Regions from separate parts of the Anaerosporobacter sp. genome, predicted to be linked through region 1. Evidence: predicted binding sites of a transcription regulator. Region 1 holds the regulator's gene; the other holds the start of a gene.

The links. The regulator Rex, encoded in region 1, represses fermentation and respiration genes when NADH is low (regulators of the CRP and FNR family bind a similar motif). The targets are predictions, from matches to a motif close to ATTGTTAANTANTTAACAAT.
Region 2: a site for Rex is predicted at 8,156-8,175, ahead of gap (type I glyceraldehyde-3-phosphate dehydrogenase). Genes of this name have one in related genera too.

Annotation. Positions count from the first base shown of each region.
Region 1 covers NZ_CBDLAM010000010.1:9,065-29,550, forward strand. Annotated here, with positions in the region: partial or broken gene ACW2QF_RS01990 (VWA domain-containing protein) at 1-1,095, shown strand, start outside; gene ACW2QF_RS01995 (glycoside hydrolase family 3 protein) at 1,076-2,398, shown strand; gene ACW2QF_RS02000 (BlaI/MecI/CopY family transcriptional regulator) at 2,712-3,071, shown strand; gene ACW2QF_RS02005 (hypothetical protein) at 3,074-3,874, shown strand; gene ACW2QF_RS02010 (2-isopropylmalate synthase) at 4,130-5,533, shown strand; gene ACW2QF_RS02015 (isocitrate/isopropylmalate family dehydrogenase) at 5,639-6,802, shown strand; gene ACW2QF_RS02020 (GntR family transcriptional regulator) at 6,816-7,496, shown strand; gene ACW2QF_RS02025 (sodium-dependent transporter) at 7,685-9,061, shown strand; gene ACW2QF_RS02030 (sensor histidine kinase) at 9,110-10,456, opposite strand; gene ACW2QF_RS02035 (response regulator transcription factor) at 10,472-11,143, opposite strand; gene ACW2QF_RS02040 (extracellular solute-binding protein) at 11,308-13,542, shown strand; gene abc-f (ribosomal protection-like ABC-F family protein) at 13,753-15,714, opposite strand; gene ACW2QF_RS02050 (MgtC/SapB family protein) at 15,950-16,648, shown strand; gene ACW2QF_RS02055 (redox-sensing transcriptional repressor Rex) at 16,708-17,361, shown strand; gene ACW2QF_RS02060 (hypothetical protein) at 17,401-18,006, shown strand; gene acpS (holo-ACP synthase) at 17,993-18,388, shown strand; gene ACW2QF_RS02070 (NAD(P)H-hydrate dehydratase) at 18,385-19,914, shown strand; gene alr (alanine racemase) at 19,970-20,486, shown strand, end outside.
Region 2 covers NZ_CBDLAM010000095.1:280-13,338, reverse strand. Annotated here, with positions in the region: gene recN (DNA repair protein RecN) at 30-1,712, shown strand; gene spoIVB (SpoIVB peptidase) at 1,780-3,066, shown strand; gene spo0A (sporulation transcription factor Spo0A) at 3,553-4,347, shown strand; gene glgA (glycogen synthase GlgA) at 4,585-6,021, shown strand; gene ACW2QF_RS11395 (Na/Pi cotransporter family protein) at 6,371-8,023, shown strand; gene gap (type I glyceraldehyde-3-phosphate dehydrogenase) at 8,353-9,363, shown strand; gene ACW2QF_RS11385 (phosphoglycerate kinase) at 9,472-10,665, shown strand; gene tpiA (triose-phosphate isomerase) at 10,709-11,461, shown strand; gene ACW2QF_RS11375 (RNA polymerase sigma factor) at 11,601-12,104, shown strand; gene ACW2QF_RS11370 (DUF4179 domain-containing protein) at 12,094-13,059, shown strand, end outside.

The sequences.
Region 1 (20,486 bases):
AATGTGTCACAACTTAATGGACATTCTGGATTGAATATTAGTTTAGTTGCTGACAAGAGCGATAGTATAAGTTTTAGTGATATGGATAAGATTAAAAGAGTAATGACCGAGTTTGTTAATAAACTTAATTACAAAGAAGGGGATAAAGCAGAAGTATTAGCTTTTGACTCTATTGTACAACAAATGTGCGGTTTTACAGATAATTCAACCTTACTTGTCAATGGAATTAATAATATGTCTACAGATGGATTGACTGCGTTTTACGATGCTGTTTACTATGGTATTAATCATGCAACTCTAGAAGGGGGTGCACGCTGAGTAATAGCATTTACAGATTGTGCTGATACGAGTAGTAGATATGATTATTTGGATGTAATCAACTATGCAAATAAGAACCAGGTTACATTATATATAATTGGTGTAGGAAATGCTGAAGATTACATATTAAGGGAAATGGCAAATGAAACAAGAGGTAAATACTGGTACATAGATGACTTGTATGACTTAGAAGATATATTTAATACAATATATTCGGAACAAAAACAGATGTATGTATTAGAGTATGAAAGCGATGAAGTATTAGATGCTTATGAATCTAGAGAAATTCATGTATCCGTGATAGGTAAGGGATATAAGGGTGAGTGTGAAACAGCATTTACTCCAGTAAAGGTAATAAAAGAAGAAACACATACATCTAGGTATGAATTGTTTGTAGAAGATGTTTCTTGGGAAGAAGCTAATCAAAAATGTCAAGAAAAAGGTGGACATCTTGTTACTATAACATCAGAGTCAGAAATGAATGAGATTATTCAATTGGTAGAAAATTCATCTGCAAAATATCTTTGGTTAGGTGGATATACTTCCTTTAATGACAATGGAGATGTCTTCGCACACTGGGTAACAGGAGAAGAATTCACCTATGATAAATGGAGTAAAGGAGAGCCGTCAAGAACTGATAAAGATGGCACCGATGAAAAGTACTTAATGCTTTGGTATCTAGATAAAGAATGGAGTTGGAATGACCAAAGAAATGATCCACTTTCAGCGTTTAAGTGGTTTGAAGGAAAGATAGGATATGTGTGTGAATATGAATAATCGTTCTAAATATAAGAAAAAAGGAAGAAACAAGAGACTAATACAAGTGTTATTTATGCAGGTACTTATTCTAGTTGTAATAGCGATTGTATTAATCTTTACTAACAAGGAAGAGGCCTCTAGTAATACATTTAGCACTTTGATAGAACAAATACCTTCTTATCAAATTAGTAGTTTATTTGATAAGAAAATTGTTTCCGTTGAAGAAGAGGAAAGTCAACAAGTGGAAGAACAAGCTGAGAAAGTAGACGAAGATAATCAGAAAACAGATCAATATAGTAAACAAGTAGAAGATGTATTAGCTAGTATGACATTACATGAGAAAATTTGTCAGATGATTATAGTTTATCCTGAAGCATTAACGGGAGTTTCGAAAGTTGTTTCTGCTGGCGAAGTGACGAAACAAGCATTAGAAGAGTATCCAGTAGGTGGGATTTTGTACTCAAGTGGAAATCTACAAAGTGTTGAACAAACTAGTACAATGATAAATAATATTCAGTCGTATTCTAAGATACCACTTTTTATTGCTAGCGATGAAGAAGGTGGTAGAGTAAGTAGGGTGATGAATACCATAGGTGATGAGCATGTAGATGCTATGTTGAATTATAAAGATCAAGGGGAAGAGGTGGCATATGAAAATGCTGCTAAAATAGCTAGAATGTTAAAAGAACTTGGATTCAATACAGATTTTGCACCTGTTGCTGATGTATGGTCAAATCCTGAAAATACTGTAATAGGAGATCGTGCTTATAGTGATTCCTTTGAACAAGCGGCTACATTAATTCCAAAAGCGGTTGAGGGTTTTCAGGATGAGAATGTTATATGTACCTTGAAGCATTTCCCAGGGCATGGAGATACCGCTACGGATTCTCATAAAGGCTCATCCTATATTGAAAAATCATTGGAAGATATACTGAATCAAGAAGTATTACCATTTAAAGCAGGCATCAAGCAAGGTGCAGATATGGTTATGGTCGGTCATCTAATTGTTAAGGATATTGATGAAGAACCAGCTACCCTTTCTTATAAAATGGTAACTGAAATACTACGCCAGGAATTGGGATTTCAAGGTGTTGTTATTACAGATGGTCTGAATATGGAGGCTATGACAAAATACTATAGCAGCTCTTATATTGCGACACATGCGATACAGGCGGGAGTGGATATTCTGTTGTGTCCAAAAGATTTTAAAGCTTGTGTACAAGCACTAGCGGAAAGTGTTAAGAGCGGAGAAATTTCGGAAGAGAGAATTGATGAAAGTGTACGGCGCATACTAGAACTTAAGATGAATAAGATTTATTAAATTTTGATGTGATCGCTTTCAGTTGTTATATCGTATTGTACATAAAAGACTAGTAAATTTGAACTGCCCCCATAAGTTCAAACTTACTAGTTTTTTTACTTCAAGTTCTTTTGCGTTTTCTATTGAGTTAATACATCAGGATATTGATACTTTGTAACCTATTCTGTAAAATATTTACAATATCCTAATAAATTAGTGCTGTACCTGATATGGGTTTTTATTCCTATAATCAAAGATAAGTAGTTGACAACATAATCTATTAACTATAGACTAAACAAAATCTATAGTTAATAGACCAGGAGAGGAGTTAATCATGAAGTATCAATTAGGAGATGTTGAATCAAAGTTTGCGGAAATTATTTGGAGCAATGAACCTATCTCATCAGGTGAATTAGTAAAGCTTTGTGAAAAGGAAATGTCGTGGAAAAAATCAACTGTATACACCGTGCTTAAAAAACTTTGTAATCGTGGAATATTTCAAAACAAGAATAGTATTGTCACTTCCATATTATCTAAAGAAGAGTTAGACAGGAGGAAAGGTAAAGAATTTGTAGATGAGTCTTTTGGCGGTTCCTTACCCAGATTTTTAGCAGCTTTTATGGAAAATCAAAAACTAAATAAACAGCAGATTGATGAAATTAAGAAGACGATAGAGCAGTATGAGGAGGATTAAGAATGGATAAGATTTTTATGACTATAGTGGATATGAGTATAACTGCTAGTATCGTAATTTTATTAGTTCTTATGTTCCGTTTTTTCTTAAAAAAGACACCAAAGATTGTCTTGCATTATAAAAAGCCAGCATTTTGGATAAGTATAGTAGCAATCTTATGTGTTAGTATACTAGGGATTGGTCTTATCGCAAATCCTAAACATGGAAAGGTTTCTGAAATCAATACAGTAATCAACGAGGAGGCTGATTATCAAGCACTTTTGAAGTTATTCCCTACACCTCATGAATTACCGAGTAAGGAACCTATCGTTGTTGATTTAAATGGAGATGGAATTGATGAAACTATTACGCTTAAATATCTGGAGGAGGATGTTCAGGGAGGTGATGGAGGATATCGTTTTGTTGTTAAAAGTGGAGAAAGTGAATTAACATTACCAAATGACTATTCAGAAGTGGGATTCCCATTTCGGGTGGAATGGGATGGAAGTGAACTTAAAGTGGTGATAAATGATTGGGAGTATGTTGTTCCGGAAAATCTTGTGAATACTATATACTCAAATATTGATGCATCGGATGTATTAGAAACGCACAAAGACAAGATAGAGACTATTATAGCAGATCCAGTTAGCGGTGTAGCAATAAAATATGAAGGAACGAACAAACAGCCGATTCTGGTCATTAAGCAGTTTCTTAATGGACCAGGGGGACATTGGGCGTGCATCGGTTATGGTATAACTGAAATGACATTAAATACAGATAATACATGGGATAAACCTGTACATTATTATCTGCCATCAAATTAATAAATAAGATTGAAAAAGTATGTTTCTAATATACAATAAGCTGAAACACTTTAGTACTGTAAAATATTAATTGACAACAATGGTATAATTGTATACAATAATAACAATGATATGCCAAAACGCTGATAATAAAGCATTATTATTGTATACATAATAATTGGTTATATGTACCATAACCATCGAACAGGTAATTATATCGAATAAAGGTGCTTTATTATAGGGGTAACATGAATAATTATACAAGGAGTGAATGCAATGGAGAATCGTAAAGTATTTTTGAATAAGCACAATAACCTGTTACAATTGGAAGAGCGTATCTATCCGCTTGTAGATGTGGATACACCGAATGTGTTCCGTAATCTGTTCCCTTATGATGAGATACCAAAGATTGCGTTTAATGACCGTATCGTTCCTCATAATATGCCAGATGATATCTGGATTACAGACACAACATTTCGTGATGGACAGCAATCAAGAGCGCCTTTTACAACGAAACAGATTGTTACAGTCTATGATTATCTTCATAAGTTAGGTGGACCTAAGGGAATTATTCGTCAAAGTGAATTCTTCTTGTATAGTAAGAAAGATCGTGACGCAGTTTACAAATGTCTCGAAAGAGGATATGAGTTTCCAGAAGTAACTTCATGGATTCGTGCCAGTAAGAAGGATTTTGAATTAGTAAAAGAAATTGGGTTAAAAGAAACAGGTATCTTAGTTAGTTGTTCGGATTATCATATCTTCTATAAGATGAAGATGACAAGAAAACAAGCAATGAACCATTATCTAAGTGTTGTTAGAGAATGTCTTGAAACAGGTGTAGCACCTCGTTGTCATCTAGAAGATATTACTCGATCTGATATTCATGGATTTGTTATTCCTTTCTGTCTTGAATTAATGAAATTGGGAGAAGATTATGGAATTCCAGTTAAGATTCGTGCCTGTGATACGATGGGATATGGAGTTAACTTTGCCGGAGCAGTTATCCCACGTTCTGTTCAAGGAATTATCTACGGTTTAAGGACACATGGAGGTGTGCCTTCTGAGATGTTAGAATGGCATGGACACAACGATTTCTATAAAGCAGTTACAAACTCAACAACAGCCTGGATATATGGTGCAAGTGGTGTAAATTGTTCCTTGTTTGGTATTGGTGAGAGAACAGGTAATACCCCTCTTGAAGCAATGGTATTTGAATACGCACAATTAAAGGGTACATTAGATGGAATGGACACAACGGTTATTACAGAACTAGCAGATTACTTTACAGAAGAAATCGGTTATAAAATTCCAGCAAGAACACCTTTTGTAGGTCAGAATTTCAATGTAACGAGGGCAGGTATTCATGCAGATGGATTGCTAAAAAATGAAGAAATCTACAATATATTTGATACAGAGAAATTCTTAAATAGACCAGTATTAGTAGCCGTATCTAATACATCAGGCCTTGCAGGGATTGCACATTGGATTAATACATATTACAAATTAAAAGATGAAAGAGCAGTTGATAAGACGCACCCTGTAGTAATTAAGGTGAAAGAATGGGTGGATAAGGAATACGAAGGCGGACGTGTAACAGTAATTACAGATAATGAATTAGTTCGAGTTATTGATGATTCATGTAAAGAATTGAATGTTAGCATCTTATATGATACATTTTAAAGTGTAAACATAGAAGTAGTTCATATAGAATGAACTGCAGTTACTAAGCTATTTAGTGAACATAACATTAATACAATCATTTATGAAAGTATAGGAGGATTATTCATGAGTAAGCAACAAATTGAAGCGGCAAAGGAACAGTTTGGAAAGCTATTAGAAAAGCAACTTGCAAGAGTTGAAGAGATGAAGGCACAAGGTGACTTTGTTAATTATAAAGAGCTTGATAAAATCACTATTGGTGTGTGTGGTGGAGATGGAATTGGTCCAGCAATTACAGGGCAAGCTCAGAGAGTTCTTGAGTACTTATTAAAAGATGAAGTAGCAACTGGCAAAGTGGAGTTCAAAGTAATCGATGGCTTAACAATCGAAAGAAGAGCAGAAGAGTTAGCGGCGATTCCAGCTGATGTGTTAACGGAATTAAAAACTTGTGATGTTATATTAAAAGGACCTACTACGACACCTAGAAAAGGTGACGGACTTCCTAATATTGAATCTGCTAATGTAGCTATGAGAAAAGAATTAGATTTGTTTGCTAACGTTCGTCCTGTTCGTATCCCAGAACAAGGTATTGACTGGACATTCTACCGTGAGAATACAGAAGGTGGATATGCAGCAGGTAAAGAAGGCGTTAGCGTAACAGATGATCTTGGAATTGACTTTACTATTGCAACATCTCAAGGATGTGATAGAATTATTCGTGCAGCATTCGAATTCGCTAAGGCAAATGGTAAGACTCGTGTAACAGCAGTTACAAAAGCTAATATCATCAAAACTACAGATGGTAAGTTCCTTGATAATTTCTATCGTATAGCGAAAGAATATGATGGAATCACTGCAGATGATTGGTATATCGATATCATGACTGCAAAATTATTAGATGAACAAAGAAGAAGAGATTTCCAAGTAGTTGTTTTACCTAATTTATACGGTGATATTATTACAGATGAAGCAGCTGAATTACAAGGTGGCGTAGGTACCGCAGGTAGTGCAAACATTGGTAAAAAATACGCTATGTTTGAAGCAATTCATGGTTCTGCCCCACGTATGGTACAAGAAGGCAGAGATATTTACGCAGATCCATGTAGCGTAATCCGTGCTGGTGCAATGTTATTATCGCATATCGGTTATACAGAGAAAGCAAACCAATTGTACAATGCACTTGACATCTGTACTGTTACAGAAAAGAAAATAGTAATGACTGGTAGAGATACTGGAGCTACAGGTGCTGAATTTGCTGATTACATTATGGAGACGATTGCGAAGAACTAGGAGGAGAAATTCTTTGGACAGTTTTCATGAGCAAAAAGAAACATTAGATAAATATTCTTTAAGAGGTCGTGTATTTCATAAGATTCGTGACAATATATTAACGGGTAAATATAGACAGAATGAAGAATTAAAAGAAGTTACAATAGGAAATGAATTAGGTGTCAGTAGGACACCGGTTCGTGAAGCATTAAGACAGTTAGAATTAGAGGGATTAGTGAATATCATACCCAATAAAGGTGCTTATGTGAATGGCATTACACCAAAAGATATTCATGATATCTATATGATACGTTCTTATCTTGAAGGCCTTTGTGCTAGGATGGCATGTGAGAATATAACGAAAGAGCAAATGGACGAGATGGACGAGGTTGTATATCTATCCGAATTCCATACAAGACGTTCCCATGAGGAGCAGATTTTTGAATTAGATAGTAAGTTTCATGAGTTGCTATATGAAGCTTCTGGAAGTCGTATCTTATGCCATTTATTATCTGACTATCATCAGTATGTACAGAGAATTAGGAAGGCGTCTTTATCTTCTATGAATCGTGCTAGCCATACCAATGAAGAGCATATAGCGATTTTGGAGGCAATTAGAGAACGCGATGCAGACAAGGCAGAATCGCTAGCCCATGAGCATATTAAGAATACCATTCGAAATATTAGTGAAAATGGATTAGAGAAATTATTATAAATTAGTATATAATGAAAACACCTACGAAGTGGATATCTTCGTAGGTGTTTGTTTTTTGTAGTCAAGGAAGATTCTAGTTGAAATTAGCGTGTGACTTTAGTATAGTTAAATAGTATCATATAATACTATTTATATTCATTCTCGTGTATAATAGGTAAATAAAGTTTGGAAGAGGTAGTAAAAGAGTTATGAGTGGAAAGAGTAAGAAAACCACAGCTGGTGCAGGATTCTCTGGAAAGATGGGGTATGTATTAGCTGTAGCAGGATCGGCAGTAGGTTTAGGTAACATATGGCGATTCCCATATCTAGCAGCTAAGTATGGTGGAGGAACATTTTTATTCACTTACCTTGTTCTAGCGATTACGTTTGGTTTCACATTAATCATTACGGAAACCGCACTTGGACGTAAGACTGGAAAAAGTCCTATTGGGGCGTTTAAGGCACTTGGTGCTAAGAAGCTGATGTTTGGTGGATGGATTAACGCCATTGTACCTATGTTAATAGTACCATATTACTGTGTAATTGGAGGTTGGGTACTGAAATATCTCTTCGCCTTTGCTGGAAGTAATGCAGTTAGCTTGCAAGAGGATACCTATTTTAATAACTTTGTTAGTAAAACAGGTGAACCGATATTCTGGTTACTAGTTTTTGCAGTTGCTGTATTCGTAGTCATAATTATGGGAGTAGAAAAAGGAATCGAAAGAGTTAGTAAGATACTTATGCCTTTACTAGTTGTAATGGCTATAGGGATTGCAGTTTATTCTGTAACACGCCCTGGAGCAATGGAGGGAGTTAAGTATTACCTAATTCCTGACTTCTCTAAGTTCTCTATTCATACAGTTGTTGCTGCTATGGGTCAAATGTTTTATTCACTATCTATCGGTATGGGAGTCTTATTTACATATGGTTCCTATATGAAGAAGGATATTGACATGGAATCTTCCATTCGACAAGTTGAAATTGTGGATTGTATCATTGCTTTCTTAGCAGGACTAATGATTATTCCAGCAGTATTTGCTTTCGCAGGTGGTAATCCAGAGACATTACAAGCAGGGCCTTCATTAATGTTTATAACTATGCCAAAGGTATTCTTAAGTATGCCAATGGGACGAATCATCGGTATGGTATTCTTTATTCTTGTTTTCAGTGCTGCTTTAACAAGTGCTGTTTCGTTAATGGAATCTGGTGTAGCAACATTTGTTGATACGACAAAATGGAGTCGCAAAAAGAGTAGCGTAGTTATGTTAGGGATTATCTTATTGCTTGGCATTCCTAGTTCTCTTGGATTTGGTGTATGGTCATTTATCAAGCCAATTGGTGGTTCTATTTTAGATTTCTTTGATTTTATCACGAATTCAATTATGATGCCACTGGCTGCAATCTGTACTATAATATTGGTTTGGAAAGTATGTGGATTTAATACAGTTGTAGAAGAAGTAGAATCTTCCTCTAAATTTAAGGAAAAGAAGATCTATTTGTTTATTGCCAAATATCTTGTATTAATTTTCTTGTGTGTAATACTAATTAGTTCTATTTTACAAGCGTTTGGATTTATGAAGATATAGTAATACAAATGGATTTTGGTACACCCATTCATAAGAAAGTGGCTAAGCCTATTTTAGGCTTAGCCACTTTTCTTTACTTATTTGAGGTAATTCTACGCAAAAAGTAGAACCCCCGCCGGGGGTATCTTTTACATACAACTTTCCGTGATGAAGAGTAACTAATTCCCTTGCAATACTAAGTCCAAGACCAAAATTTGATTTATTACTTCTTGCTGAATCTATTTGAAAGAAGCGGTTGAATATCAGTTCTTTTTGAGAATCTTCAATGCCAACGCCATAATCAATTATTTCAATGTTTACGTGATGTTTCATATTATAAGCTTTTAGCGTTAGTCCTTTATTAGGTGGCGTGTATCGATATCCGTTGTCTATAAGGATTGTAACGATTTGCTTTATCCGATCAAGGTCACCCCAGACACGGTATAGGGTATCGCTACATAGATCAAAATGGAAGATACGATGTAGAGATCCTTCATATACACTATAGAAATCATATAGTTCAATAAGTAAGGTTTCCATATCTACATCAGTAAGGTTGAGTTGCCAGCTATGAGAATCTGTTGCTGCTAGCATAAGCATATCGTTAATTAACTTTGAAAATCTAGTACATTCCTTTTCTATAATAGGAATGAAGGACTTACATTGTTCGATTCTATCCGCCATGTCAGAATCTTTGGATAATTCTGCTTTTAAATTGCTGATACCTGTAGTTATTACGGTTAAAGGTGATTTCATCTCATGAGATACCGATGCGATGAAATGTTTTTGTTGTATCTGGTTTTTTTCAAGTGGATTTGATACCAGACGAATGAATAATTTACTGAAGAGAAAAAGTAAGAAAATACCGAGGAAAGCCATGCCACCATATCGTAATAAGAATAGTGGGTCAATGCCATAATATTTACGAACTTCCATAAGTAAATAGATGATACGGTATCCGTTTTTCATGGGAGTAGTCATAAGAGCACCGTAGTAGTAGGTTTTCTCGCCTTTATGTAAAAGATAGGTATTGCTTTTGTAAGTAGATGAATGGAAAATTGGATTCTTACAATCAAGGCCATCTTGTTTGGTTGCTGTTTGAAGTTCTTCTTTCAGCTGATGCTTTTTGATTCTAGTAGTTCGAGTATTCAATAACCTTAAGTCTATTCCGTTATCTTCCATTAATATAAGAATCCCAGTTTCTTTTTCCGTACGGGCAATCCAACTAGCATTGATAATTTCTGTATCTTTTAGTTCTTCAAATATATTAAGTATATTTTGGCTATACACTGATTCTAAACGATAGAGACGCTCGTGATAATTAGTGAGGAATAGGACGATAACAATCATTATTAGAATAATACTAGTGGAGAAACTATATATGAATACAAGCTTTTGTTTTAATTTATGTATCATATTATAAGCCCTTTCTTATTCCATTAGATGATATCCAACCGATCGAACTGTCTTAATGGTAACATGACTATGAACGGAAGTAATACGTTTCCTTAAGAAAAATATAAAATTGTCCAGATTACCATCACATACGAAAGAGTCAGTACCCCAAACACGGTCGAGTATGGTATCTCTTGTTAGAATACGATTTTTATTCTGAATCAGAAAAACAAGTAAATCAAGTTCCCTCTTGGATAAGGTACACTCTTCATTTCCACAGACAAGTTTCATTAAGTTTAAATCTACGGATAGGTCAGAGAATGTTAGTAAAGTAGAGACATTCATTGTCACATTTCGTCTTGCAATGGCTCGAATGCGGGCAAGTAATTCATCCATTTCAAATGGTTTGATTAGATAATCATCGGCTCCTGCATCTAGACCTTCTACGCGATTGGTTAGGGTATTCATAGCGGTAACTAATAAAACGGGTGTGTGTATGGAAGCAGTACGGATTTCTTTCAGTATGGCTAGTCCATCTTTATGAGGGAGCATACGGTCAAGGAGAATAACATCATAGACATCACGTTTTATATATAGTGTAGCTTCATCACCATCATGACAAAAGTCTGCAAACCATCCTTGTGTTTGTATTTGATAATTTAGTAGATTACATAAATCTGTGTCATCTTCAATAATTAATAATCGCATCGAGTCACTTCCTTTATTGTTGATATATATTGGATTATAGGATATTTATGGAGTATAATCAATGGGTGTGAGACAATTAGAGATTCGCTAGAGATTCACTTAATCTTCATTAGAGATTTTAGTGATACATTGTGAGTATTAAAAGCAAAGAGGGGATAAATATAATGAGACAGAAAAATCTTATACATAAGATTGCTGTTATAACAGTACTAAAAATAATGACATTCAATATGGTGGCTTGTTCTTCTAAGAAGGGAGAAGGTGGAAGAGAAGATACAGCTGGTAATAAAGGAAGGTTTATCGAGAAAGAAGTGACACTACCTGAACTTGATGATGGTGAGAAAATATTGCAGATTAGTAGTAATGACGAAGGAAGTCTACGTATCTATAGTATAGTTTACAAGGATGATCATAAGAAGGCAGATATCTATCAGTATGATTTGAAAGAGAACCAAACATTCGAAAAAAATAAGACAGAATGGTTACAAAATCTTGATATAGACAATTTTGATCCAGAGCAAGCAATACAGTATATCTTTGATCGTGGTAAGACGAAGTATGCTTATTTTAGTGTAATCACGGATGGGATTTATAATAATCGGATTTATAAAACAACAGACGGAAAGACTGGGGAGATACTTCCTGTGAAGGAGTGGGAAAAATCAAAGGATAAGGATCAAGTTTATGTAACAATTGGAGTCACCTCTTCTGGAAATCTATATCTGCAAGATGCTGACAATTTATGCAGATACGATGAGGATTCTAAAAGTTTTGTAAGTGTCTTAGATACGCAACAATATGATAATAACAGCTTGATCGTTGGCGGAGATAAGATAGTATTATTAAAGACAGGAAATAAAGAGGCAGATAAAATAGAATATAATGTTTGGAATGAAGATAAATTGGAGGAAGAACCACAGACATTTAATCTAGAACCAACGTATGACGTTTATGGATTTGTGAATGAGAACAACGATATTATGACAGTAGATCATACAGGAATACACCAATTAATTGATGGTACTTCAGCTGTTCAATTGGTGATAGATGGTTCCATGAATATGATGAATGCGGTATCAAGTTTCCCTAAGCAAATAATTCAGGATAAAGAAGCAAATTATTATGTATTATATTATTTAATAGAAGAAAATAAATATGCAGTTATGTCGTATATCTATGATTCAGAAGTATCAGCTATTCCAGAGACAACTCTGACGGTATATAGTCTTACCAATGATTTATGGACGAAAGAAGCAGCTACAGTATTTCAAAGAGAACACCCAAATGTAAAGGTAGAGCTACGTGTAGCTATGGATGAGGATTCAACCGCTACAAGAGAAGATTATATCAGGCAATTGAATACAGAGCTGCTAAATGGAGAAGGGCCAGATGTACTTGTAATGGATGGATTACCGAAGGATTCTTATATCAGTAAAGGTACTTTGTTGGACATACGTGATGTCATACAACCGTTGGTGGATCAAGGAGAACTGTTTGAGAATATGGGGGCATTTTATAAACAGGAAGATGGAAGTTATTATACGTTCCCAGTTAATATTAAGATACCATTAATACTATCACATAAGGAAGCAACCAATTATGCAACTTCATTAGAAGGAATCGTAGAATATGTGAAGAAATACAATGATCCTATGGGATTTGGAAGTCAATCCTGGGAAACATTGATGCAACACTTCTTACCAGTGTATTTGAATCAATTGATTAGTCATAATGAAGCAGATGAGGATAAGATAGAGAAATTCTTAACAAATTTAAATGTAATTTATCAATTAGGAGAATACGATACATTGAAAGAGGAATCTGTAGATGATTATTTTAATTACTATTTTAGTTGCAAAGTAACTGAAGGGCTACAGATGGCATATGAAGAAGGCACTGGATTTTATGATATTGGACTACCGTCTGGACTTGTGAAATATATCGGGGGAGATATAAGTGTATTGAATCAAACCTTTTATCCAGTTAGTTCTTTAAGTATCAATAAGAATTCTAAGAATATTGATTTGGCTAAGGAATTTATAACATGTCTATTATCAGTGAAAATGCAGGAGAATGATATGCAAACGGGATTCCCTGTGAATAAGAAAGCATTTGAGAACAGAAAGAACGATAAGGAAAAACAACAGGATCGACAATGGACATGGGATACAATTGATGAAAATGGAAAAACAGTTAAGGTTCCTTATGGTTGGCCCGATGATAGAACAATCGATTTACTTGAATTAATGTGTGAGAACGTATACAACGAAGGTAACCAAAATCAATATATGTTAGATGTATTTATCGCAAATTCACAAGATTATGCAGATGGAAAGATTGATGCACATGAAGCAGCACAGGCAATTGTTGATAAATTGCAGATGTATCTGAAGGAGTAATTCTTTATAGCATACTTACATATACAACGGCTTTGTACTTTGTTCAAAAAGATTTTGTAGCTGTCACATGAATTTACTTACATAGAATCTGAGTAAACAGTTGCTAGAAGAAACTAGCATAAAGCTTTTAGTTTAAAAACTTTAGGATAATCTTTAATGCAACTGTTTATTCTGATTCTTAGTAGAAGTTTTGCGACAGCACCTTTTTATCTACATCGAAAGTTCTTCCCATTGTTCTAGGAGTTCTTCTAATCGTTCTTCAATTGATTTCTTTTCATTATTTAGTTCCATTAATCTTGGTACATCTGTATAAACTTCTTCAAGAGTTAGAAGTTGGTCAATCTCATCGTTTCTTGTTTCGCAAGCACTGATTTCATCTTCAACTTTCTTAAGCTCATTCTGACGTTTTCTTTCTTTTGCTTGTTGTTCTTTTTGTTGCTTCCAATCTAGCTTGGTTTCTGACGTGTCCGTAGCCGATTCTGTTTGAACGGAAGATGTACCTGATGAAGTAGAAGTTGTTGTATTAGATGTATTTATGGAATTAGCGCCAAGATACATACGTTCCACTTCTGGTTTTTTCTCTACATAATAATCGTAGTTACCTATATAGTTAAGTAACTGGTTATTCGTTAAGTCTAGAATACGAGTTGCTGTTTTGTTAATGAAGTAACGGTCATGTGACACATATAAAACTGTTCCAGAATAACTGTTAATGGCATCTTCAAGGATTTCTTTAGAAGCGATGTCAAGATGGTTCGTAGGTTCATCAAGGATCAAGAAATTCGCTTCTGATAGCATTAATTTGGCAAGGGAAACACGTCCACGTTCACCACCACTTAATTCCTTGATACGTTTGAAGACATCATCATTGGTAAATAAGAACGCAGCAAGAATATTACGAACTTCAGTGTTGGTCAGATTTGGATAAGTGTCTTGTAATTCATCAAAGATAGTTTTTTCTGGGGATAGTACTTGATGTTCCTGATCGTAATAACCAATCTTAACTTTCGCTCCTAGGCGCATCTCGCCAGAGTCTGCATCTAATAAACCATTTAGTATCTTTAATATAGTAGTTTTACCAGTACCATTGTTACCGATTATGGCTACTTTCTCTTCTCGTTTAATCTCAAAATCTAAATCGGAGAAGAGCTTCTTTGGTCCGAAGGCTTTAGATAGACATTTTACAGTAAGAACATCATTCCCACTTATATTATGTGGCTCTAATTTAATAGAGATACGATGTTGTTCCATTATTGGTTTTTCGATACGATCAATTTTATCAAGCATCTTCTCACGGCTCTCCGCACGTTTGATTGACTTTTCTCGATTGAAAGAACGAAGCTTTGCAATAACTTCTTCTTGATGTTTGATTTCTTTTTGCTGATTCAGATAACTCTTTAATTGTGCATCTCTAACGAGAGCTTTCTTCTCTGCAAATTCTGAGTAATTGCCAAGGTACATCTGAGATTTGGTATATTCAATTTCAACGACTTTTGTAACGATTTTATCGAGAAAATAACGATCATGGGCAACAATTACTACAGCACCACGGTAGTTCAGAAGATAATTTTCTAACCATGCAATGGATTCTAGATCAAGATGGTTGGTAGGCTCGTCTAAGAAGATGATATCAGGTGCAGTAAGAAGTAATTTACCAAGGGCAACACGTGTCTTTTGACCTCCCGATAACTTATCAATGGATTTTTGAAATTCCTCTTCTGTAAATCCGAGACCTTTTAGAATTCCAGTAATTTCACTTTGGTAGGCATAGCCATTTTGCAATTCAAATTCGTGATTTAATCTAGCATAAGTAGAAAGCATAGATTCTAATTCATCGCCAGAAGCTTCCTTCATATCATGTTCTAGACAACGCATACGATCGTATAATTCGATAACATCCTTTTTTACTTCCAGAAGTTCTTCATAGATGGAGTGATGCGAAGTAAGTGCTTGATGTTGTGCTAGATAACCCATAGTAGCACCCTTAGCAAACGTAACATCACCAGAATCTGCACTCATTTCACCAATGATAATTTTAAGTAGTGTAGATTTACCTGCTCCGTTTACACCGATAATTGCAGTTTTTTCACCTTCATTCACGTGGAATGAAACATTAGTAAGAACTTGTTTTCCAACAAAGGATTTATTTATATTGTTACATGATAAAATCATGATTGTGGTCATCCTTTCTTCGCGTTTTTTCGTAGGTCCATACAGAAATTTGGGTCCAAATTGCTTAGCAGACCTAGGTAAGTGGCTCATGAAAATCAACAGTTATTTTATCATACTTATTGTGTGAATGCTAGATATTTGCGCATTTTCTTTAGAAAAATGATGCAATTTATAAGGAAAAATTATATAATAAAATAGAAGAGGTACTATATACCATTATGTATTTGGAGGTATTATGGGAATTGATATAGTCGGTAATTTAAGAGAAATTAATTATTTGTCAATAATAGTACGTATGCTACTAGCACTTTTGTGTGGAGGCATTATCGGTTTTGACCGCGAGAGAAAAGGAAGGCCAGCAGGATTTCGGACACATATACTCGTGTGTATTGGATCGACTTTGGTTATGATTACCAGCCAATTTATTATATCTGTGCTGAAGATGGGCACGGACCCTACAAGAATGGGAGCACAAGTAATTAGTGGAATTGGTTTCCTTGGAGCAGGGACAATTCTTGTTACACCGAAACAACATGTCAAAGGTTTAACAACGGCAGCAGGGTTATGGGCATGCGCCTGTATGGGGCTTGCTATTGGAATTGGTTTTTATGAAGGAGCTATTCTAGGTTGTGGTTTCATACTAGCTAGTATGGAGATACTACAAGGAGTAGAATCAAATATAACATCAAAATCATTAACTGTTGATATTTATATAGAAGTTACTCGGGTAGAAGCTATTGGGGAGATGATTGGACTGTTGAAAGAAAATAAGATGTCAATTATAAAGCTTGAGACAGTAACGAATAAAGAAGAAGATTCATCTATAGGTATGTTCATTGGTGCAATCGAATCAAAAGAAAAATCAGCTGAGAAAATAATAGAGAGAATAAAAAGGCATGAAATGGTAAGGACTGCATATTTCATCTCAAATTGACAAATAATTAACGAGTAGTTATAATGAAAATAAGGGTTATGATATAAGGAGGGTGCGTTGTGTACGAAAAAGAGATATCGTTAGCAGTTATTAAAAGACTTCCAAGATACTATCGTTACTTGGGTGAGTTGTTAGAAAATGATGTTGTTCGTATTTCATCAAAAGAGCTTAGCGAGAAGATGCAAGTAACAGCTTCACAAATTAGACAGGATCTTAATAACTTCGGGGGTTTCGGACAACAAGGCTATGGATATAATGTGGAGTATCTTTATACGGAAATAGGAAAGATTCTTGGACTTGATAGGAAATACAATTTAATTATTATCGGTGCAGGAAATCTAGGACAGGCATTAGCAAATTATACGGACTTTGAAAGAAGAGGTTTTGTAATCAAAGGTATTTTTGACGTGAATCCAAGACTTGAGGGAATCTCCATACGAGGGATTGAGATTCGAATGATGGACACACTGGAAGATTTTGTGAAGAATAATAGTATCCATATTGCGGCATTGACCATGCCAAAAGCAAAAGCACCACAAGTTGCATCGGATCTAGTAAGCTGGGGAGTGAAAGCGATATGGAATTTCGCACCAACTGATTTGAATTTACCAAAGAATATCATGGTTGAGAATGTTCATCTTGCTGAAAGTTTAATGCGTCTATCGTATAACTTAAAAGCACGTGAAGAACAAGAAAATGAAGAAAAACAGTAACGGACAAATACGCAGTGATTTGTGTAAAAGGGAGATTTTATGGCGAGAAAAATGGACAAGAGTATTGAGATTATAGAAGCATTACAAGGGAAAAAAATTCCAATACTAACACTAGATGATCGCTGGTACCAACTTATTCCAGAACATGAGAAGACTGCAACTATTAAGCAACTAGAGACTAATTTGAATAATTTGCTTAAGCAGCAAGGTAAAATGATTAATGATATAAAGGATATGAAAAAACTCAAGAAGAAATTAATGAGTGAAATCGTAGCCAATATGGAAACTGATAATTCTCCAGCTGGAAGGTTGAAAGCTAAAAAACTTGAGAAAAGTCATCAGTTTATTGAAGAAATTAACATAAAAATGCAGGAAGCAGATGATACTCTTCTAGACATGCCTTACCAGATTAAAAAAGCAAATGAGGAGCTCATGGTCGAAAGCATGAAAGTCTGCTATACAAAATTGAAACATAATCAAATAGAAATTGAAAAAGCGGATCAATGGATTCGTAAAACACGGGAGACACTAAAAGTAAGAATTCTAGAAAAACAGGATAAAGAAATAGAAAATAGTTCACTTTATTCGTATATGCATGATATACTAGGAAGCGCAGTTCTAGATATATTAGATGATAAAGAGTAAGGATGGAATAACGTTGATTATTGGTATTGGTGTAGATTTAATTGAAGTCGAACGTGTAGAGAAAGCTTGTAAGAACGAACATTTTCTTGAAAGATGTTTTACAAAACGTGAGATTGATCTGATACGAGAGGATATTAGAAAGGCCTCGGATAATTTTGCTGTAAAAGAGGCTGTTTCTAAAGTATTTGGTACAGGGTTATGTGGATTCTCACTGACAGATATAGAGGTGCTTCGAGACAAACTCGGGAGTCCTTATGTTACATTATATGGTAATGCTCTAAAGTTTGCAAATGAACGTGGGATTACAAAAATCCATGTATCTATAACAAATACGAACATATATTCAAATGCTTTTGTAGTAGCAGAAGGGAAAGAAACATGAGATATTTAGTTGATGCTGCAAAGATGAAGGCAATAGATGAGTATACCAGCAATATGATTGGTGTACCAAGCCTTGTTTTAATGGAAAAGGCGGCAATGGCAATCGTTGAAGTAATGCAAACAAAGATAACTAGAAATGATAGAATTCTAGCAGTATGTGGTACTGGTAACAATGGTGGAGATGGCATCGCTGCAATACGTATGTTGAAGGAGCTTGGATACAACGCCGATGTACTTATTATTGGGGATGAAAAGAGAGCTTCTGAGCAGACAAAGCAGCAGTTATTTATTGCGCGCAATATGGACGTGAAGGTCTATAACAATGTGAAGGTATCAGAATATACTATTATTATAGATGCAATCTTTGGCATTGGTTTGTCAAAACCAGTTGTAGGAGCATTTGAACAAGCAATAGAAGCAATTAATGTATGTGATAATACAGTCTTCTCCGTTGATATTCCTTCAGGAATTCATGCAGATAACGGAAAAGTTATGAATATTGCAGTTAAAGCAGATTATACAATAACATTTGGTGTAAACAAGATTGGTTTAGTTTTATATCCTGGCTGTGAGTACGCTGGTGAAACAATAGTAGCAAATATTGGTTTTCCTGTAAAGGCAATCGAATATGTGAAGCCATCTGTTTTTTATTATGGGAAGGAAGATTTATCTCACTTACCATTACGAAAGAACTATTCGAATAAGGGTACCTTTGGTAAGGTACTAATCATAGCAGGCTCTCGTAATATGTCCGGGGCTTGCTATTTATCTGCTAAGGCAGCATGTCGTGCAGGGGCAGGACTTGTGAAAGTTCTAACCGTGGAAGATAATCGTAGTATTATCCAAAGCCTATTACCAGAGGCTATTTTATCAACATACGATCCTATTAATTTGAAAAACAAATTAGAAGTGGACCGTATTATACGAGAATTACAATGGGCTACTTCAATTGTGATAGGACCAGGAATTGGAATTTCTGCAGCGGCAGATCATCTATTAGACATCGTATTAAATCATGCAACGGTACCAATTGTTATCGATGCGGATGCTATATCGATGTTAGCTGGTAAGACACAGTATATTGCAAAAGATAACGAGAAAGAATGTTATTGTGATATTGATTTACCAGAGAATGTAGTCGTGACTCCACATCTTAAGGAAATGTCTAGGATGTTAGATTGTGAAGTTTTAAATGTTCAGGAGAATCTATTGACCGTTGCGATGAATGCAGTAAAAGGGAAACAATATGTGTTAGCATTAAAAGATGCTAGAACAGTTGTAACGGATGGCGTTCATTGCTATGTTAATCTATCTGGAAACAATGGAATGGCTACTGCAGGAGCAGGAGATGTTTTGACAGGAATTATAGCAGCAATGTTAGCACAAGGTATGGAACGATTTGAAGCAACCGCTCTAAGCGTATATGTACATGGTCTTGCGGGTGATAAAGCAGCTGAAATTAAGAGTGTTTACTCTTTAATTGCTAGTGATATAATTGAAGCACTTCCACTAGTACTTCATGAGTGACTGAATGTAGGGAAGAAATAGTTACCTATATGGACATTGTAAGGAGGCAGATTTCATGAAAGAATACTACAGAGTAGAGGCTAGTATTAACCTCGATGCAATCTGTAACAATATTGATGAAGTAAGAAGGAATATCAACGCTAATACAAAAATCATGGCAGTTATTAAAGCGGATGGTTATGGACATGGAGCTGTTGCGTTAGCAACTGCTTTGAAGGATAAAGTTGATGCTTATGGAGTTGCTATTATTGAAGAAGGGATAGAACTTCGTTTGGCAGGATTTGAAAAGCCAATACTAATATTAGGCTTCACACCGCATGAGCAATATGAAGATTTAGTAAAATATGATATTATTCAAACGGTTTTCCAATATGATATGGCAAAATGCCTTTCTGATATTGCAGTTTCACTTGGAAAACAAGCAAAGATTCATATTAAGGTTGATACTGGAATGACTCGTATTGGATTCAAAGATACGGAAGAAAGTATTCAAATTATTAAAGAAATTAGTAAACTGCCAAACATCATTATTGATGGGTTATTTACCCATTTTGCATGTGCAGATGAAGCAG
Region 2 (13,059 bases), on a different contig from region 1:
ATTATGTAATAATGAGGGGAGGATTCACAGTGTTATTAAATCTTCATGTGAAGAATTTAGCTATCATTGATGAGATAGAAGTTTATTTTTCTGATAATCTGAATATTATAACAGGGGAAACCGGAGCTGGTAAATCTGTTATCATAGGATCAATTAATATTGCACTAGGAGGTAAGGTACCAAAGGATATTATTAGAAAAGGTGCCGATTATGCATTAGTAGAATTAGTTTTTCAAGTTGAGGATATAAATTGCATTACAGCATTAAAAGAACTTGATGTTCCAATGATTGATAATCAAGTTATTATATCTCGTAAAATTATGAATGGCAGAAGTGTTAGTAAAGTGAATGGTGAAATTGTTCCAACTTCATTATTAAAAGATATATCAGCACTTTTAATTGATATACATGGTCAACATGAACATCAATCGTTAATACATAAGAGAACACATCTTAATATTCTCGATCGTTATGCGAAGGAGGAGATTAAGGATTTAAAAGAGAAGGTTGCTCAATCTTATCATGTTTATCGTAATGCATTGAATGAATTGAACGAAGCGGCTGTAGATGAAGAGAAAAGGATAAGAGAAATCTCGTTTTTAGAATATGAGATTAACGAAATTGAGAATGCTAGGCTAAAAGAAGGAGAAGACGAAGAATTAAGTGCACGATTTAAGAAATTGTCTAATGCCAATTCTATAGTGGAAGGATTATCAACCGTTTATCAACTAACAGGGAATGAAGATTCGGGATCTGTATCTGATTGCATTGGACAAGCATCAAAGATTTTATCAAAATTGGAAAGTTATGATGAAGAAGTAACGAAGTTTACTAGCTATATGTCAGATCTTGAGGATATGATAAGTGAATTTAATCGAAATATTGCGGGTTATCTAGGCGAGATAAATATAGATCGAGAAGAATTGAGTACAACTGAAGAAAGATTAGATTTTATTCATAATTTAAAATCAAAATATGGGAATACTATTTCAGATATATTAAAGTATTGTGAAAAAAGTAAAGCACGTTTAGAAAAATATTTAGATTATGATAATTATATAAGTCAACTAAGAAAGAAAGTTGATATCGAACGAACCAATTTAGAGGATTTATCTTATAAATTATCAGTAATTAGAAAACGTAATGCAAGTAAATTATCATCAGATATCAAAGAAGTATTAATTGATTTGAATTTCCTTGATGTTCGTTTTGATATGAATTTTACTATATTATCGGATTTTACTTATAATGGTATCGACGATGCGGAGTTCTTGATATCAACGAATCCTGGTGAAGATATGAAGCCGCTTGGAAAGATTGCTTCTGGTGGTGAATTATCAAGAATTATGCTGGCGATTAAATCGATTTTAGCGAATAATGATTCTATTGAAACTCTCATTTTTGATGAAATTGATGTCGGTGTAAGTGGAAGAACAGCACAAAAAGTTTCGGAAAAGCTGGCTCTAATTGCTAAAAATCATCAAATTCTATGCATTACACATCTACCTCAAATTGCTGCTATGGCGGATGAACATTATATAATTGAAAAGAAAGCAAATGAAAATTGTACAACAACGAAGATTAGACAACTAAGTCAAGATGAATCTGTACAAGAACTTGCTAGAATGTTAAGTGGTGCTGAATTAACAGATACCGTTATTCAGAATGCAAAGGAAATGAAAGAATTGGCAAGTAACACAAAAAAATACTAGGGTTATAATTACGAAATCACATATACTAATCAAACAAAAAGTGAATTAAAGTGAGAGGTGTGATTTCATGTCTAGTAAAAAGCGGATTTATAGAAGCGTATTGATAATACTAGTTTTTTTTGATTTGATGGTTATTTTAGACATGGGAATAAAGAAAATGGCATCAAATATACCTAGTAATATACGTGTTCTTGTAGGGACAGAAGAGGTATTTGACTTTAATCTCCCTGTTGAAGGAGACATCGAAACTAGCCAAGTTGGTGTATTCAATGTTGATAACAAGCAGAATTTAAAGAATAAGATTCATATTAATTTGAATAAGCCTTTTTCTATTCAATCTTCTCAGGTAGGTGCGTATTCAGTAGATCTAAAACTATTTGGTAAGTTTACATTAAAAAAGATTAACATTGATGTTATAGATAGTGTCGATGTTATACCATCGGGCATGCCAATTGGAATTTATGTTAATACAGATGGAGTTCTTGTGTTAGGCACTGGTGATGTTGCGTGCAGTGATGGAATGAATTATGAACCTGCTTTGAATATACTTAAAAGTGGCGACTATATTGTGGCTATCAATGGAAAATCAATCGGTACTATTGATGAAGTTATGAATTGTATTCATAATTCCAATGGACAAAGCATGGAATTTTCTGTTCGAAGAAATGAAGAAATAATTAAGCTTAAAGTAAAACCGGTTAAGAGTACGGATGGAGATTATAAAATAGGTGTTTGGATACGTGAAGATACACAAGGTATTGGGACGTTAACTTATACAACGACAGATGATAAATTCGGAGCACTTGGTCATCCGATTACAGATATGGATACTGGTACTGTATTGGAGATAAAAGAAGGAGCTATCTATACAACGCAGATCATAGATATTGTCAAAGGTAAGTCAGGCGAACCAGGAGAAATATTAGGTATTATTAATCAAAATCCTAAAAATAAAATAGGAACCATAAGTTCAAATACATCACAAGGTATATATGGAAAATTAGGTAATAATAGAAATAAGATTAAACAAGGCCAGGTAATGGAAATCGGGTTAAAACAAGATATTAAATTAGGAAAAGCATGTATCCGATGTATGGTAGATAATGAAATACAAGAATATGAGATAGAGATAGAAAAGATTAATCTAAATCCTTCCGCAGAGAATAAAGGAATGGTTATTAGAATTACTGATGAAAGGTTATTGAATATAACCAATGGCATTATACAAGGAATGAGTGGAAGTCCTATTATACAAGATAACAAGCTAATAGGCGCTGTTACACATGTATTTATTCAAGATTCAACAAAAGGTTACGGCACCTTCATAGAAAATATGATAATCAATTCGAAATAGTAGAGAAGAATAAAAAACCCTCCCTATAAAAAGGAAAAAAAAGTAAATCAATAATCGACGATTATCTTACTTTTTATAGATTTATTATGTCTCAATTATCTAAGATGCAAATACATAGTATTTGCATCTTTAATTTTGTAAGATAACTCAATTCAAAAATTATACTTTCGGAACAATACAGTCGATTGATGTCGATAAGAAATGTTTGAAATAATGTAAAATAATGGATATAATTTTCCTGTGGTTAAAAATAATGAATGCAATTGATTTCTAACAATACTTGTAAAATACTATAATTCTTATTAATATTACTAAAATATTGATAATTAAACATTTTATTACAAAGCATGGAAATATATGTTGACTTAATATGTGAAAATACGATATACTTCCTATTGTAAAAATCTTTTTATGGTATAGTTAAGGCTATTTGATGAAAGGAATAACCTTTAACAGGGAATCAATTAGAAATTGGGAGGACTATTTATGGGAAAGATTACGGTAGCTATTGTCGATGACAATGAAAGAATTGTAAATCTTCTTGAGACAATTCTGAAGGAAGATGATGACGTGGAGGTAGTAGGAAAAGCGGATAATGGGATTGATGCTTTAACTATTATTAAGGAAAAAGCACCAGATGTTGTTTTACTTGATCTAATTATGCCAAAGCTTGATGGATTGGGAGTCCTAGAAAAAGTTAAGCATAATTCAGAATTTAAAAAAACACCAGCCTTTATTGTCGTTACGGCTATAGGACAAGAAGGTGTAACTGAGAATGCATTCGAACTGGGAGCTAGTTATTATATTATGAAACCGTTTGATAATAATATTATATTATCAAGAATTAAGCAAATTAAAGGTGAATCAAAGCTTGTCGACAATCACAGAGTAAGTACATTCGAAAACAAAGCATCTTACATAGAGAGAAATCTTGAAACTGATGTTACAAACATAATACATGAGATTGGCGTTCCTGCTCATATCAAGGGTTATCAATACCTAAGAGATGCCATTATGATGTCAGTTAATGACAGTGAAATGTTGAATTCAATCACAAAGCTTTTGTATCCTTCCATTGCAAAACAACATAAAACAACACCAAGTCGTGTTGAAAGAGCAATTCGTCATGCAATTGAGGTAGCATGGAGCAGAGGTAAGATGGATACAATAGATGACTTATTTGGTTACACAGTAAGTAATGGAAAAGGTAAACCTACGAACTCAGAATTTGTTGCTCTAATTGCAGATAAAATTCGTTTGGAATACAAATTTAGATCATAGAAGATAGAATAAATAAGTCTATATAACCAGTCAGATTTAATACATTTAATATTCAATTATTACTGAAAATTTTCTTTGAATTATCAATCTAATATTGTATAATAGGATTATTATGATATAATAATTTTGTCATTTAAATAAAATGTAACTTATTAATACTATAAAATGCCAAATTGGGAGCATAGTATTGAAAAGTTACTATTAGGTTGACGTAATAGAATTATCAGGAGGTTTGGTATGAAACGAATTTTATTTGTAGCATCAGAATGTGTTCCATTTATTAAGACTGGGGGCCTAGCGGACGTAGTTGGATCGTTACCTAAGTACTTTAATAAAGAAGAGTTTGATGTGAGAGTAATGATTCCTAAGTATTGTGCAATTCCAGATACATATAAACAACAGATGCAGTATAAAACACATTTTTACTTGAATCTTGCTTGGCGTTCACAGTATGTCGGAGTATTAGAGATGGAATTAGACGGGGTTACCTTTTATTTTATTGATAATGAATTCTATTTTGCTGGTCCTACACCTTATGGAAATATATATGAAGATATCGAAAAATTTGCATTTTTCTCAAAAGCAGCATTATCAGCTCTGCCATTAATTGATTTCCGTCCGGATATTATCCATTGTCATGATTGGCAGACAGGATTATTGCCTGTATATTTGAAAGATACATTTTCACAGAATCCATTCTTTCAAGGAATTAAGTCTATAATGACTATACATAATTTGAAATTCCAAGGTGTTTGGGATATGAAGACGGTAAAAGATATATCAGGTTTATCCTCATATTATTTTGCTCCTGATAAATTAGAAGCGTATGGTGATGCTAACTATTTAAAAGGTGGCATTGTGTATGCAGATTATGTTACAACAGTTAGTAATTCTTATGCAGAAGAGATTAAGATGCCATTCTACGGAGAAGGACTTGACGGCTTAATGAGAGCCAGATCAAATGTGCTTGAAGGTATTGTGAATGGAATCGATTATAATGAATATAATCCGGAAAATGATCCATATTTATACAAGTCATTTAACATTAAGAATTTTAGAAAAGAAAAAGTAAAAAATAAACGTGGATTACAAGAAGAATTAGGCCTTGAACAAAATGATAAAAAATTCATGGTTGGTATTGTATCTCGTTTAACAGATCAAAAAGGTTTAGATTTAATTGATTATGTAATAGAAGAGATTTGCAGTGATGATACACAATTAGTTGTATTAGGAACAGGTGAGGATAAATACGAGAACTTGTTCAGACATTATGCATGGAAATACAGTGATAGGGTATCTGCAAACATCTTTTATTCAAATGATCGAGCTCATAAAATCTATGCTGCTTGTGATGCCTTTTTAATGCCTTCCTTATTTGAACCTTGTGGTTTAAGTCAACTTATGAGTTTGCGATATGGAACAGTTCCAATTGTAAGAGAAACCGGAGGCTTAAGAGATACTGTTGAACCATATAATGAATTTGAAAGTAAAGGTACTGGTTTTTCCTTTAAGAATTATAATGCCCATGAAATGCTTAATACGATACGTTATGCAAAACATATTTATTATAATAAAAAGAGAGAATGGAATAAGATTATAGATCGTGGTATGGCTGCTGATTTTTCTTGGAATAATTCGGCTAAGAGATATGAAGATTTATACTATAGACTATAAGAATAGATAGGCAAATCAAATATAAGTCAAAGATACAAAAACAAATCGATATCGCAAAAAACTGAATATTTTTAAAGTATAAAAACTCTAAATTTTGGAATGCTAATTTTATTAGTAAAAAATTTGGAGTTTTTATTTTGTTATAGATTTGTAAAGAATGATATAAAAAATTAAATAATGCTAAGAAAATGCTAAGATTATAATGTTAGTCAATGATAACATTTGACGAAACTTGTAGAAAATTATATTGTATATGCCTACAATTTTAGGCATTATAAGAATTGATTCAATTGTAATAACTAAGTATTATTACAATTGATAAGTTTAAACTTAAGTAGGAGGAAATATAATGACTGTAGAAGTTTTAGGAACAATCTTCTCCTTTGTAGGTGGCCTTGGAATGTTCCTATATGGTATGAATGTTATGGCGGATGGTCTGCAAAAATCAGCAGGTGGTAAGATGAAGCAATTAATGGGGATTCTTACTCATAACCGCTTACTTGCTGTAGTAGTAGGTGCTTTAGTAACAGCTATTATACAGAGCAGTTCAGCAACAACAGTTATGATTGTTGGCTTTGTAAATGCAGGTATTGTAAATTTAACACAAGCTGTTGGAGTTATCATGGGTGCTAATGTTGGTACAACAATAACAGGTTGGTTAGTATCTATGAATGAATGGGGGGCAATTTTTAAACCATCATTCTTTGCTCCGTTAGTAATAGGTATTGGTGCATTTATTCTAATGTTCACTAAAAAAGAGAATAAAAAAGATCTTTGTGAACTTCTAATTGGTTTTGGTGTATTATTCATTGGACTTAGTTTTATGTCAGATGCTATTAAACCTTATAGTGATTCTCCAATATTCTCAAATGCATTCGCAATATTAGGTAAAAATCCAATCTTAGCAATTCTAGCAGGTGCAATTGTAACTGCTATTATTCAAAGCTCTTCGGCATCTGTTGGTATTTTACAAACGTTAGCTATGAATGGTGTTGTTGGGTGGAACTCTGCAGTATTTATTACTTTAGGTCAAAATATTGGAACATGTGTAACTGCACTATTATCAAGTGCAGGAGCAAATAAAACAGCAAAGAGAGCGGCGGTTATTCATCTTATGTTTAATGTCGTAGGTGCAGTCATCTTTGGTATTTTGATGTTTGTTATTTTTAGAATTGATCCTGTCTTTGCAAAGTCTTCAATTAATAGTGTTGAAATATCTATATTCCACACTATATTTAATATTTCAAATACGTTAATTTTATTCCCATTTGCTAATTTATTAGTTAAATTATCAGGACTAATAGTGGATGATTCTAAGCAAGAAGTAATGAATGAAGATGAAGTTAGATTAATGCATTTAGATGAGCGTATTCTTGAAACGCCTTCTTTTGCTGTGGAAAATGCAGTGAAAGAATCTATCAATTTAGGAAGATTAACGCTCAAAAACACAGAAACTGCTATGCAAGCTATTTTGGAAAATGATATAGAGAAAGCAAATGAAGTTTTCAAAACAGAGAAGTTAATTGATAAATATGAAAAGAAAATTACAGAGTATTTAGTTAAGATAAGCAATCTATCTATCAATGAAAAACAACATTTACTTGTTAATGATTTATTCTATACAATTAGTAATATTGAGCGTGTAGGGGATCATGCGGATAATCTTGCTGAATTAGCTGTTTCTAAAATTGATCATAATATATGGTTCTCTGATACTGCCTATAAAGAATTGGAAGAAATATGTGATGTAGCACTACAATCTTTTGAAAATGCAATATTAGCAAGAGAAACAGAGAATCTTGATTATGTTAGAAAAGTTGTAAAGTTAGAGGATCAAGTAGATGCTCTTGAAGAAGAAATGAGAGAAAGACATATTGAACGTCTATCTAAAAATCAATGTGATTCGGAAACTGGAGTTATCTTTATTGATGCATTAGTTAATCTTGAAAGAATTTCGGATCATTCCTTAAATATTGCAAATTATGTAAAGGATGAATTGTAGATAATTCCCTTTGAACTTGAAATTACTAATCTTTAAAAGGTTTTACTCATTTATTAGAATTTTAATGAATTAACTCTTGAAATTTAAGTACAAGTTAGGTACAATATTGGTGGTGCGAAACATACTAATGTGTTTGATAATATAATAACAATTCATTTTTGGAATTATTAACATTTTTAGTATAGTTAATACATAATTGATTTAGTTTGTTTATTACCACACTGTACAAGGCTGTTTGTAAGACTATTAATTAGTATAATTTAATCGCCATGATTTAATAGCTGTCTCTGACAGTATATTATAAAAATTACATTTTAGGAGGAATAAAAATGGCAGTAAAAGTAGCAATTAATGGTTTTGGACGTATTGGACGTCTTGCATTTAGACAAATGTTTGGAGCAGAAGGTTATGAAGTAGTTGCAATCAACGACTTAACTAACCCAACTATGTTAGCTCATTTATTAAAATATGATTCATCACAAGGTAGATATGATGGACATACTGTTGAAGCTAAAGAATCTTCAATCGTTGTTGATGGAAAAGAAATCAAAATCTATGCAGAAAGAAATGCAGCAGATCTTCCTTGGGGAGAAATCGGAGTAGATGTAGTACTTGAGTGTACTGGTTTCTATGTATCAAAAGCAAAATCTCAAGCACACATCGATGCAGGTGCTAAGAAAGTTGTTATTTCAGCTCCAGCTGGAAACGACCTTCCAACAATCGTTTACAACGTAAACCACGACAAATTAACTAAAGAAGATACAATTATTTCTGCAGCTTCATGTACAACTAACTGTTTAGCTCCTATGGCTAAAGCACTTAATGATTTCGCTACAATCAAGAGCGGTATCATGACAACTGTACATGCTTACACTGGAGATCAAATGACTCTTGATGGACCACATCCAAAAGGAGATTTAAGAAGAGCTCGTGCAGCTGCTTGCTCAATCGTTCCAAACTCAACTGGTGCAGCTAAAGCTATCGGTTTAGTAATTCCTGAACTTAACGGAAAATTAATCGGATCTGCACAAAGAGTTCCAACTCCTACAGGATCAACTACTATCTTAGTAGCTGTTGTTGAAGGTACAGTAACTAAAGATGAAGTAAATGCAGCTATGAAAGCAGCAGCTACTGAATCATTTGGTTATACTGAAGAAGAATTAGTATCTTCAGATATCATTGGTATCAGAGAAGGATCATTATTTGATGCAACTCAAACAATGGTAACAAACCTTGACAACGGAACTTCTCAAGTTCAAGTTGTAGCTTGGTATGATAATGAAAATTCATATACTAGCCAAATGGTTAGAACAATCAAATACTTTGCTGAATTAGCTTAGTTTACATTTTAGGTATTATTAGATCCTAGTACGGGTCCGGTCTTGTAGGTTAGACTTATAGGGCCGGACCTATTATTATATTTATGGTCTTTTGAAAGGAGTAACATAATGTTAAATAAAAAATCAGTTGATGATATTAATGTTAAAGGTAAGAGAGTATTAGTAAGATGTGACTTTAATGTACCATTAGTAGATGGTAAAATTACAGACGAAAACCGTCTTGTTGCTGCATTACCAACAATCAATAAATTAGTTAACGATGGTGGTAAAATCATTCTTTGTTCACACCTTGGTAAACCAAAAGGAGAACCAAAACCAGAATTATCTTTAGCTCCAGTAGCAGTTCGTTTAGCTGAATTACTTGGTCAACCTGTTACATTTGCTGCTGATCCAACTGTAGTTGGTGAAAATGCAAAAGCTGCAGTTGCTGCTATGAACGACGGAGATGTTGTTCTTCTTGAAAACACTCGTTATAGAGTAGAAGAAACTAAGAATGTTGATGAATTCAGCCAAGAATTAGCTTCTTTAGCTGATGTATTCGTAAATGATGCATTCGGTACTGCACATAGAGCTCATTGTTCTAACGTTGGTGTAACTAAATATGTTGATACAGCAGTAGTTGGTTATTTAATGCAAAAAGAAATTGATTTCTTAGGAAATGCAGTTAATAACCCAGTAAGACCTTTCGTAGCTATCTTAGGTGGTTCTAAAGTTTCTAGTAAGATCTCTGTTATCAACAACCTTCTTGATAAAGTTGATACTTTAATCATCGGTGGTGGTATGGCATTTACTTTTGAAAAAGCTCTTGGACATAACGTAGGTAACTCACTTCTAGAAGAAGATTACATCTCATATGCAAAAGAAATGATGGAAAAAGCAGAAGCTAAAGGCGTTAAATTATTAATTCCTGTAGATACAGTTGTTGCTGATGCATTCTCTAACGATGCTAACATCAAAACTGTTGAACGTGGTGGAATCGAAGATGGTTGGATGGGACTTGATATCGGACCAAAAACAAGCGCTTTATACGCTGATGCATTAAAAGATGCTAAGACAGTTGTATGGAACGGACCAATGGGATGTTTCGAAATGTCTAACTTTGCAGACGGTACAATCGCTGTAGCTAAAGCTTTAGCTGAAATCGATGCAACAACTATTATCGGTGGTGGAGATAGTGCTTCTGCAGTTAACAATTTAGGATTCGGTGATAAGATGACTCACATCTCTACTGGTGGTGGAGCTTCTCTTGAATTCTTAGAAGGAAAAGAACTTCCAGGTGTTGCTGCAGCAAACGATAAATAAGTTAGATTTAGTCGTAGGATAAGTAAAAATTTAAGGAGATAACATAATGCGTAAGAAAATTATTGCAGGTAACTGGAAAATGAATAAAACTCCAAGTGAGACAGTTACTTTAATTAATGAACTTAAACCTTTAGTAGCAAATGAAGAAGTAGATGTAGTATTCTGTGTACCAGCTATTTCTTTAACAACTGCAATTGAAGCAGCTAAAGGATCAAATATTGAAATCGGTGCTGAAAACATGCATTTTGAAGAAAGCGGTGCTTTCACTGGAGAAATCGCTCCAAACATGTTAACAGATATCGGTGTTAAATATGTAATCATTGGTCATTCTGAAAGAAGAGAATACTTTGCAGAAACAGATGAAACAGTTAATAAGAAAGTATTAAAAGCTTTCGAACATGGAATTACTCCAATCATCTGCTGTGGAGAATCTTTAACTCAAAGAGAACAAGGAATTACAATTGACTTAATTCGTCAACAAATTAAGATTGCTTTCTTAAATGTAACTGCAGATCAAGCTAAAACTGCTGTTATCGCTTATGAACCAATCTGGGCAATCGGAACTGGTAAAGTAGCTACAACAGAACAAGCTCAAGAAGTTTGTGCTGCAATTCGTGTTTGCATCGGCGAAATCTATGATGAAGCAACAGCAGCTGCAATCCGTATCCAATACGGCGGAAGTGTTTCTGCTGATTCTGCTTCAGAATTATTTGCTCAAGCAGATATCGATGGTGGATTAGTTGGTGGAGCTAGTTTAAAACCAGACTTCGGTAAAATCGTTAACTATAATAAATAGTAAACTGTACAAGAAATAATAGAGTAAAACAAGCATTAACCCGCTTCTCTTAGTATAATAACTAATTGAAGCGGGTTTTTTGTATTTTAGTTGACCATTTACATGTTTGAATTGTATATAGAGTGAAAGGAGGTCGACGATGAAGAACACAATGAGTACTCAAGAGTTTGAAACCATGTATCATAAATACAAAGGCTTGTTATATCGAATTTCCTTTACATATATGAAGAATCAAGAAGATACTGAAGATATATTACAAGAGGTTTTTACGAAACGTTTGTATGTTGCACCAGAGTTCAATACAGAGGAACATGAGAGAAGATGGCTGATTCGCATTACCATTAATTTATCCAAAAATCATTTGAAATCCTTTTGGAATAGAAATCGGAACTCTTTAGAAGAGTGTGAAATCGAGATACCATGGCAAATGGATTCGAGGAAGAAGGAAGTATGGGAAGAAGTTGTATTATTACCCGATAAGTGCAGAGTAGCTATGTACCTATTCTATTATGAGGGGTATAGCTGTAAAGAAATCGGGAAGATGTTAGGATGTACGGAATCTGCTGTGAAAATGCGTTTGAAAAAAGGAAGAGAGAAATTGAAAATCAATTTGTTAAAGGGAGGTACCTTTTATGAGACTTGAAGATTATAAAGATTTATATGATTCTATGAAACTATCCGAGGATTCAGACCAGAGAATACTTGTCCAGATTTTGAAGAATAGAAATGAAGATAATAAGACGAAAAAGAAAGGAAAAGAATATTTGGCAAGAAGAGTTGTAAAAGTAGCAGTTGCAGCTTTGGTAGCAGTAGTTGCAGTAAGTGGAGTAGCATATGCTGCAACACAGTTATGGAATACAAATGTGGCAAAAAGATATGGGGTATCCAAAGATACAGAAACAATGCAGAAAATGACGGATAAGGGATTCTCAAAGATTATGACAGATAGGGAAGAATCGAAACTTACTGTGACGGATAACGGAATCACAGTAGATGTGGTTCAAACATTGGCGGATGAACATTTTGCCTATGTATATTTCGAAGTTGAATTTAGTAAGGAGTATGAACCTGTTGTAAAGGGTGCAGATGAAAATTCAGATACGGGAGTTGCTATGCCTGAAATATCATTTAGTTCAAAGAATTTAGCTGATAATAATCTTAATTTCTGTGGTTCAGTAGCGAAGGTTATAAATGACCATAAAGTTGCCTATGAATATATGTTAATGAGTCCATCTGACTCAGAACTATTAGAAGACTTCGTAGTTGATATGAACATTGAAGATTTTACTGTAGATCATGAAATATATGATTCAAATTCATATTCTATTGTAAAAGGAAATTGGAATCTATCCTGGAATTTATCTTGTGGAACCGAGAAGAGTACATACGAAATTGGTAAAAAGGTAACCATTGATGGCGTTGAAATGGATGTGGAAAAATTGGTGATTTCTCCGTTATCTTATCAATTATATGTACAACTAAAAGATTGGGACGCATTTAATAAGCTGTTTGCTAAAGATGAGCAACCTGAACTTTCAGAGTTCCAATATAGTGATGGAACATTTGATGGTTTGGGTGGAATAGGGAGTACAAATATT